Prosthecobacter sp.: one gene and its partner. Each later gene encodes a partner of the first gene's protein in a complex. Links are inferred from orthologs where the notes say so. Each region holds a gene or a part of one and is shown on either strand. Other genes may lie near its edges.

The links. Proteins that work in one complex are often made in the same cells at the same time.
Region 2: the proteins of dapF (region 1) and U1A53_RS22790 are in contact, whole or in part, in a solved structure (PDB 5YGU), measured with the Escherichia coli proteins. The link is inferred for Prosthecobacter sp. from one-to-one orthologs.

What each region holds. Positions count from the first base shown.
Region 1 is NZ_JAXMIH010000014.1:221,105-225,528, reverse strand. Bases 994-3,764 are described here. They hold dapF (diaminopimelate epimerase), read left to right. Parts: upstream 994-1,835; coding sequence 1,836-2,693; downstream 2,694-3,764. Other genes in these bases: U1A53_RS16715 (DUF5069 domain-containing protein), read left to right, coding at 3,673-3,764; U1A53_RS27095 (VOC family protein), read left to right, coding at 3,153-3,548; U1A53_RS16730 (class I SAM-dependent methyltransferase), read left to right, coding at 1,080-1,823; U1A53_RS16735 (methyltransferase domain-containing protein), read left to right, coding at 994-1,036. Outside these bases: U1A53_RS16740 (cupin domain-containing protein), read left to right, coding at 1-242; more of U1A53_RS16735, read left to right, coding at 263-993; more of U1A53_RS16715, read left to right, coding at 3,765-4,089; U1A53_RS16710 (serine hydrolase), read left to right, coding at 4,164-4,424. UniProt on the Escherichia coli protein: Involved in the succinylase branch of the L-lysine biosynthesis and in the biosynthesis of the pentapeptide incorporated in the peptidoglycan moiety. Catalyzes the stereoinversion of LL-2,6-diaminopimelate (L,L-DAP) to meso-diaminopimelate (meso-DAP).
Region 2 is NZ_JAXMIH010000023.1:527,344-531,805, reverse strand. The notes cover bases 597-3,405. They hold U1A53_RS22790 (RNA pyrophosphohydrolase), read right to left. Parts: upstream 2,332-3,405; coding sequence 1,861-2,331; downstream 597-1,860. Other genes in these bases: U1A53_RS22780 (ThuA domain-containing protein), read left to right, coding at 2,949-3,405; U1A53_RS22785 (peptidoglycan endopeptidase), read right to left, coding at 2,345-2,860; U1A53_RS22795 (hypothetical protein), read left to right, coding at 1,448-1,855; recA (recombinase RecA), read left to right, coding at 597-1,343. Also shown: U1A53_RS22805 (type II secretion system F family protein), read left to right, coding at 1-117; more of recA, read left to right, coding at 234-596; more of U1A53_RS22780, read left to right, coding at 3,406-3,875; U1A53_RS22775 (carbon starvation CstA family protein), read left to right, coding at 4,083-4,462. UniProt on the Escherichia coli protein: Master regulator of 5'-end-dependent mRNA decay.

The DNA of each region.
Region 1 (4,424 bases):
TTGTGGTTGAGCTTTACACGCCGGTCGGTCACGACCCGCAGAAGCCGCACACACGAGACGAGATTTACTTTGTCACTCGTGGGACGGGTTCATTCTTCGACGGAGAGCAGCGTCACTCGGTTGCGGCTGGTTCATTCTTGTTCGTTCCGTCCGGCCAGATTCACCGCTTCGAGGATTTCTCATCCGACTTCGTCGTCTGGGTTGCCTTTTATGGACCGGAAGGAGGAGAGACAGGTGCCTAACCGCCCACTTGAATCGAATTATGCAAACCAGCGAAAACTACACTCCCGGCTACACGCAGAACGCGAGCGACTTCATGGCCAAGCGCTCCGCGCAGACCCACGCTGCGTTTCTGCTGCCGCATCTGCGCGACTCGTCGCGGTTGCTCGACTGCGGTTGTGGACCGGGATCTGTGACCTGCGACTTCGCGCGCATTGTTCGTTCCGGCCATGTGACCGGCATTGATCGCGAGGCATCACAGATTGAGCGTGCCCGGAGCCACGCGGCCAGCCTCGGCCTCACGAACGCGACCTTCGAGGTCGGTTCCATTTATGAGCTGCCATTCCCGGATGCGTCCTTCGATGTCGTCTTCGCGCATGCGGTCTTCGAGCACCTTTCCGTTCCTGACGCGGCGCTGGCGGAGGTGCGCCGGGTACTTGCTCCCGGCGGCCAAGTCGCCCTTCGCAGTCCGGACTGGGGCGGATTCATCGTCGCGCCGGACACGCCGGGCTTGCAGTCGGCCATCGGGCGTTACACCGAGCTTCAGATCGCCAACGGCGGTGATGTTCATGTGGGTCGCAAGTTTCCCGGCTTGCTGCGCTCCGCAGGTTTCACGTCGCTTGCTTTCTCGGCAACCTACGAGTGCTACCAGCCGCCGCCTGTCATCGGTGAGTATCTTGCGCTCCAACTGGCCGCAGCCGACGCCCGCGCCGAGGCCGCAGCTCTCCGTAATTGGAGCCGGCATCCCGATGCCATCTTTGCCCAGGCGTGGTGCGAGATCGTGGGCAGGGAACCGCGAACATCGCTGGAAAACTAGCATCCTTCCTCTCAGTCATTCAAACACTGCTCACCAAACACACATGAACCGTCTCCGCTTCTCCACCCTCGCCCATCGCGATCATGTCTTTTGCAGTCCATTGAGTTCAGCCAAGGCCGACCAGCTGGTCGAACTGCTCGATTTGCCCAAGTCGGGGCGGGTGCTGGATGTCGGTTGTGGCAAGGCTGACCTGTTGCTCCGTGTCATTGCACGATACGGGGTGGCCGGGGTCGGCGTGGATCCGAACGGCGAACTTGTGAGCGCAGCGCGTGCCAGCGTTGAATCCCGTGGTATCAGCGGGTTCGTGGAGTTGCACGAGGCTCGGGTGGCCGACGTGGCATTGGAACCTGAATCCTTCGATGTGGCACTGTGCATCGGCTCCACTCACGCTTACGGCAAGTTTGACCAGGCTCTCACTGCTCTGTCCCATCTGGTGCGTCCAGGTGGTCAGGTGCTCATTGCCGATGGTTATTGGAAGCGGGAACCGGCAGCGGAGTATCTCGCGTTCCTCGGCGCCGGTCTGACGGACTACTGCAACCATCGGGGCAACGAGTCCGCAGGCATCGCCGCCGGGTTGATGCCGCTTTACTCGTGCGTGAGCAATGACGATGAATGGGACCACTATGAGGGACTGTATTGCCTCTCGATGGAACGTTTCGTCCGCGACCATCCCCAAGACCCGGATGCGGTGCCATTCAGGGAACGCATTCGTGCCTGGCGTGATGCCTACCGGCGCTGGGGTCGTGATACGCTCGGCTTTGGCTACTATCTTTTTTGCAAGCCGTGATAATTCCAGATGATGCAATTCGCCAAGTATCAAGCGTTGGGAAATGACTGCCTGGTCGTCGAACGAGACGATTTCGTGGAGTTGCTATCGCCCACGGTTGTTCGCCGAATATGCGACCGCCATTTCGGGATCGGTTCGGACGGCATCCTGGTTCGTGAGCCGAGTTCTGATCCGACCGAGTTCCGTGTGCGAATCCTGAACCCGGATGGGAGCGAGGCCGAGAAAAGCGGAAACGGCCTGCGGATTTTCGCGCGATACCTGTGGGATCGGCGGCTCGTGAGCGACGCGCCGTTCACGGTCGTGACGCCGGGCGGTGAGGTCCTTTGCCGGGTCCATGAGCAAGGCCGCTCGGTGACCGTCGAGATGGGCCGGGTCTGCTTTCACAGCGGCGAAATTCCGGTGCCCGGCCCGCCGCGCGAGGTGATTCGCGAAACCATGGAGATCGCAGGACAGGCGTTGGAATTCACCGCCGCGACTATTGGCAATCCGCATTGCGTGATCCTTCGCCCGCAGGTCTCCAAGGCCGAAGCAACTTTGCTCGGCCCGCTCATTGAAACCGACAGCCGATTCCCGAATCGGACCAACGTGCAGTTCATGCAGGTGCTGGATCGGGCAAACATCCGGATCGAAATCTGGGAGCGCGGAGCCGGCTACACGCTGGCCTCCGGCAGCAGCAGTTGCGCGGCTGCGGCAGTCGCGAAAAAGATCGGCCTGTGTGATTCGACGATCACCGTCCACATGCCGGGCGGCTCGCTGGCGATTGAAGTGGACGACAATTTCCTTGTCCGCATGACCGGGCCGGTCGGGAAAGTGGCTGAAGGTAAATTGAGTGACGAAATCTTCCAAAGCACCCGCACCGCAGGTGCCTGAATCAAACCCCAGCATCACACGCCTATGCCATCCGCCGACGTTCGATACAGCGACACACGCGAGTTGCCGCTTGAAGGCGTCTTGGAGCTTTACCGCGCCAATGAATGGTCCTCAGCAAACAAGCCCGAGCTGTTGCACAAGGCGCTGCTGGCGTCGCACTCGCTGGTCACGGCTTGGGATGGCAGCAAGCTTGTCGGACTCGGCAACGCAATCTCGGACGGACATCTGGTCGTTTACTACCCGCACTTGCTCGTGCTTCCCGAATATCATGGGCGTGGCATCGGCACGCGACTGATGCAGATGCTCATGGCGCGCTACGCCGGGTTTCACCAGCACATGCTCGTCGCCGATGGCCGGGCGATTGAGTTTTACCGCAAGTGCGGTTTCGAGCGCGCGGGCAAGACCGAGCCGATGTGGATTTATGCGGGCCATGACCACGACCAAAAGATGCCGCCTACCATGCAGCAGTCGCTCGGACAAATCGCGCTCGTCGTGCGCGAATACGATGAAGCCATCGATTTCTACGTCGGAAAGCTCGGCTTCACTTTGGTGGAAGACACCTGCATTCCAGAGCAGGACAAACGTTGGGTCATCGTCGCTCCACCGGGATCAGCGGAAACTCGGTTGCTTCTCGCGCGAGCGACCAGCGAAGAACAGGCGTCACGGATCGGAAATCAAACCGGCGGCCGGGTGTTTCTGTTTCTCGTCACTGATGACTTCTGGCGTGACTTTCGCGATTACAAAGCCAAGGGCATCGTCTTTGTGCGTGAGCCAAAGGAGGGAAGCTACGGCACGGTAGCCGTGTTCGAGGATCTTTACGGAAACCTATGGGATCTACTTCAACCCAGAATCTGATGCCAATACACGCGGCAACTCGTTCAACCATGCGCTGCAGCAAACGGCGGCTGGCCGTCGCGGTTGCAATCGGCGCGTCTCGTGGCCGCCGTCGCTGAGCTTGGGTCGTTGGCAAAGAAATCTTATGTTCATTAGTCCATATGAGAAAGTCGGTGGCTTGGTCTGGGTTCCTCGCATGCTGAGAAAGATTCGGTTGCGCGCGAGCGGCCAGTTGCCAGATGACTACCTTCCTTACATGGGGCTGGGTTTCGATCGTCGGTGCGTGCGGTTTCTCGGCGTGACTTACGAGGCGCTGGTCGAGAGGGTCGCCACTGGCGGGACGGACGAAGAGATCCTCGAATGGTGCTTCGCCACAGGGAAGAGGCCGTCAGAGGTTGAGATTCACGTGTGGAACGAATATATGATCAAGCGAGGTTGGCGCGATACTGATTCGCCCTCGATCGACTTGCAGGAATACAAGGAGAAGTATGGGCTGGGCCATCGCTCCGATATCCGCACCTACTTTGATTTCTATGAGGTCGACGAAGAAAGAAAGCCATAAGAGCCTCAACCATGCGCTGCATACCATGAATAAAGCGCTAGGCAGAAAATGCTGACCGCAACGGCAATGACACCATGAACACAACCACATCTCTTCTCTTCGCTAATCTCCTGTTGGCCGTCCCATTTCAGGCTGCGGCGCAAAAGACCTTCACCACCGCGGACGGGGAGGCGGTGCAAGCCTGCTTGCGCGAGAGCTACGCGAAGGGAAACGCGGGCATGGTGGTCGGGTTGCTGGACAGCACGGGCACACGCGTGTTCGCTGCCGGGAAGCTGGACGATGGAACCGATGGAGAGGTGGATGGCGACACGGTCTTCGAGATTGGTTCGGTGACC
Region 2 (4,462 bases), on another replicon or contig:
GCGCAATGGCTGCCCAAAATCGCCTACGGCATCGTGGTCGTTTATGTGTCCTACCGCATCATCGCCATGATGGGCGGCTACTACGGCGGGATGATGAAGCAGATCGAGGGGCTTTGAGGGGCGCTTGGCACAAATAAATCGCGATCAGCAGGTGAAAGTGCTTTACGGCATGCTTCAAATGCGCTTTCTGTTCGACCGAACAGCTTTTATTCACTCCCCTACCACCCACGACCATGGCCAGATCCCCCTCCAAAGAATCCGCTGAACCCACCGCCGCCAAGACCGACAAACTCGCCGAAGCACGCGGTCGCAATCTGGATCTCGCCATCCAGCAGATTCAGAAAGACTACGGCGAAGGAGCCATCCTGCGCATGGGCGGCGAAGGCTTGAAGTCCGACATCAGCGTCATCCCCACCGGCAATCTCTTGATCGATCAGGCGCTCGGCACGGGTGGTTTTCCACGCGGACGCGTGGTGGAAGTTTACGGCCCGGAATCCTCCGGTAAAACGACCCTCACGCTCACCGTCATCGCCCAAGCGCAAAAAACTGGCGGCCTCGCCGCCTTCATCGACGTGGAGCACGCCCTTGACCCTGCTTATGCCCGCCGTCTTGGTGTCAAAATGGATGAATTGCTCGTCTCGCAGCCCAGTTCCGGCGAGGAAGCCCTGCGCATCTGCGAAACACTCGTGCGTTCCAATGCGCTCGATGTCATCGTCATCGACTCCGTGGCCGCGCTCGTCACCCGTCAGGAACTCGAAGGCGACATCGGCGACTCCACCGTCGGCGCCCAGGCACGTCTCATGAGCGCCGCGTTGCGCAAGCTCACCGCCATCATCGCCAAGGCACGCACCTGCTGCATCTTCACCAACCAGATTCGTGAAAAGATAGGCGTCATGTTCGGCAATCCTGAAACGACCCCTGGTGGCAAGGCGCTCAAGTTCTACGCCAGCGTGCGCGTGGACATCCGCCGCATCGGCGCCATCAAAACCACCGACGGTGTCGTCACCGGCAACCGCACCAAGGTCAAAATCGTCAAAAACAAGCTCGCACCTCCTTACACGGAGGCCGAATTCGACATCATGTACAACGAGGGCATCTCGAATGTCGGTTCCCTGCTTGATCTGGCAATGGACTTCGAGATTCTGCAAAAGCGCGGCTCCTGGATCAGCTACAAAGGCACCCAGCTCGCCCAAGGCCGTGATGCCGCCAAGGAAGTCCTCCGCAACGACGCCACCGTCTATGCCGAGATCGAAGCCGCCGTGAAAGCCAAGCAGGCCGAGAAAGGCGCTGCTGCGGAGAAGGGTTCGTCGAAAGCCGCGCCAGCCGCCGATGCTGACGAGTGAAGCCTTCTTGACCTGCGTGACTCCATGACCGTCTCCCGCTCGGCTCTCCACGTTTGACTTTCCGCGCCTCTTGCGCCTCCTTTCGCGGTCATTCCGCGATTCGTATGGCTAAACACGGCCAGCAACAGCAGGAAACCTCCGCGAACGAGAACCAGTCGTCCAGCGGAGGCAGGCAGACCATCGTCGAGCTTTGTGACATTTCAGCCTGCGGCCTCGTCTTCTGGTCACGCCAGCGTTTTGACATCGGTGCCGAGGTTCAGGTGCGCATCAAACGTTCCGCCCTGCCACCAGCCCTGCACGCCATGGCAGGGTTGGGACAGAAGTGGGTCATGCTGAAGGGGCTTGTCGTCGCCTGTCCTCCACTGCGCCGCACCGATGGCTCGACCGGCTTCGAAGTTTCGTTGCTCATGGAGCAAGCTCTTGGAGAATGCGTGCAGGCAGCGAAGTTCCGGTCAAAGATGCGCTGGTTCAAGCCATCGCTGCCGGGTTTACGGCGTTTCGGGTTGAATTGAGAGCGCTACACGAACTCAATGCCAAAAAAATCCAGCATCACCTGCCGATAGACGTGGCGTTTGAACTTCGGCACCCAGTCCATTTGAAACTCGGACGGTTTGATCCAGCGAAAGCTGGCAAACTCCTGGTGGGTGGCCGCGAGATTGAAGTCAGTGTCCTTTCCCAGGAAGCGGCACAAAAAGTATGTCTGTTCCTGTCCGCCGTAGATGCCGTATTTCAGCCGCCCCTTCGTGAACGCATAGCGATAACCCTCACGCTTCTGCACGATCTCCAGCAACTCACGTTTCACCCCGATCTCCTCAGCCAGTTCGCGAAACATCGCCTGCTCCGCGTTCTCGCCCTCGTCAATGCCACCCTGCGGGAACTGCCACGCGCCAGGAATGTTGATGCGCTCGGCCACAAAGATGTCGCCGTTCGCCCGCTGCAGGATGGCGGCGACGTTCGGGCGATAGACGATGGCTTCGGCGGGAATCATGGTTTGAAAATCATCACAGGCCGGAAGGATGCCTCATGGAATACCCCTTCGTGGGGCGTGAACGGCTGCTCCAGCGCGGACCGTCGCTGTCGGCGTCACTGTAACCTGTGTCGAGTCGTAATCCGGCCACCTCTAGAAACACATGTCCCTTGCGCGCATACACCGTGATCCATTTGCCCTTGCCACTGCGGCCGTAACTGCGAAAAGCCGATGAAACTGTCGGTTCGTCGAGTTCGCCCGCCGCATGCAGCACATACGACACCGTGCCGGAGCAATCATACGCGCTGTCTTCAAATTTGGCGTGGCCGCCGCCGCGACGATACGGTTTCGTGCAGATGCGGTTGCCCGCTGTGATCGCCCGCAGCACATCGGCCGGCGCATTGGCCGGCGGCACGGCCCGGCCGCCGATGATGACCGCGGTCTTGCCCGGCGCATATTTGTACTCCCAGCGATTACCGGCGCTGGAGCCACATTGGCAGAGCAGCACGCACAGCGGCAGTAGAAGAAGATTCAGGAAAAGTCGCATCATCGCCGCCATCGTATTACGCACTTGTGAAATGACAAGGCACGCAACACTGCCTTGCCTTGTTTTCAAAGCTCCGCCAGAATCGCCCGCCATGCTGAAAAAACTCGTCGCCCCTCTGGTTCTTGCCGCTGTCGTCTGCGTCGCCGCGTTCGCCGCCGCTCCCGCCAAGCGTAAAATTCTCTTCTTCACGAAATCCAGCGGCTTCGAGCACAGCGTCATCTCATGGAAGAACGGCCAGCCCAGCCATGCGGAAAAAGTGTTGCTGGAACTCGGCGCGAAAAACGGCTGGGACTTCGAGTTCTCCAAGGACGGCTCCAAGTTCAGCAAGGATTACCTGAACCAGTTTGACGCCGTGTTTTTCTACACCACAGGCGATCTTTGCAGCGAAGGCACCGACAAGCAGCCGCCGATGTCCCCCGAGGGCAAGCAGGCGCTGTTTGATTATGTCAAAGCGGGCAAAGGCTTCGTCGGCACCCACTCCGCCAGCGACACCTTCCACACCGACAACGAGTCCAAAAAAGGCCCTGAGCGTTATTTGAACCACGGTGACAAGGCTGATCCCTATGTGCGCTTCATCGGCGGCGAGTTCATCAAGCATGGCGCTCAGCAGGTCGCCAAAAACACCGTCACCAACCCCAAATTCCCCGGCTTTGAGAATGTCGGAGCCGAATACGGCTTTCAGGAAGAGTGGTACTCGCTCAAAGACTTCACGCCTGACATCCATGTGCTCAGCGTGATCGACTCCCCAGCCATGACCGGCAAAGAATACGAACGCCCCGCCTTTCCGAGCACATGGGCACGCAAAGAGGGCGATGGCCGCGTATGGTACACCGCCATGGGCCATCGCGAGGACGTTTGGACCAATCCCACCTTCCAAAACATCCTCGTCGGCGGCGTGAAATGGGCGCTGGGCGACGTTCAAGCCGACATCTATCCCAACCTCAAAGAAACCGCCCCCGGAGCGCTCACCAACCCGCCCTACGTCGAGCCTCCACCGCCAAAGCCTGCGAAGAAGTAAGTAGTCCAGTTGCGCCGCAACTGGTCCCTCCTCAGTTAGCCCTTTTCTTTTTAGAGTCCAATTCTGCCCCAGTTGCAGCGCAACTGGGCTACTTTCCAAGCCATGTCAAAGCCACCACCAACTCTCATTGAGGCCGAAATCCTCGACAATAGCCTTTCTGTCACGACTCGGCCCAATCGAGTGCCAGTTACGCCTGGGCTCACCCCCTTGAAAATTCTCATCTGGATCGCCATCTCCGCTCTCGGAGCCGGTTCCGTCGCTTTTTCCGCTTTCCACAAAGGCGAAACGATCAACGCCCTGTGGCTCGTCGTCGCCGGTTTGTGCTCGTTCGCGGTTGCCTATCGCTTTTACAGCAAGTGGCTCATCACCAAGGTGCTCGTGCTGGATGGTCAGCGCGCCACGCCCGCGCACACGAAGCAGGACGGCAAGGACTTCGTGCCCACGAACAAATGGGTCGTCTTCGGCCATCACTTCGCCGCCATCGCAGGGCCAGGACCGCTCGTGGGACCGGTGCTCGCCGCGCAGTTTGGTTATCTGCCGGGCATGCTGTGGATCTTGATCGGGGCCACGCTCGGCGGCGGTGTGCA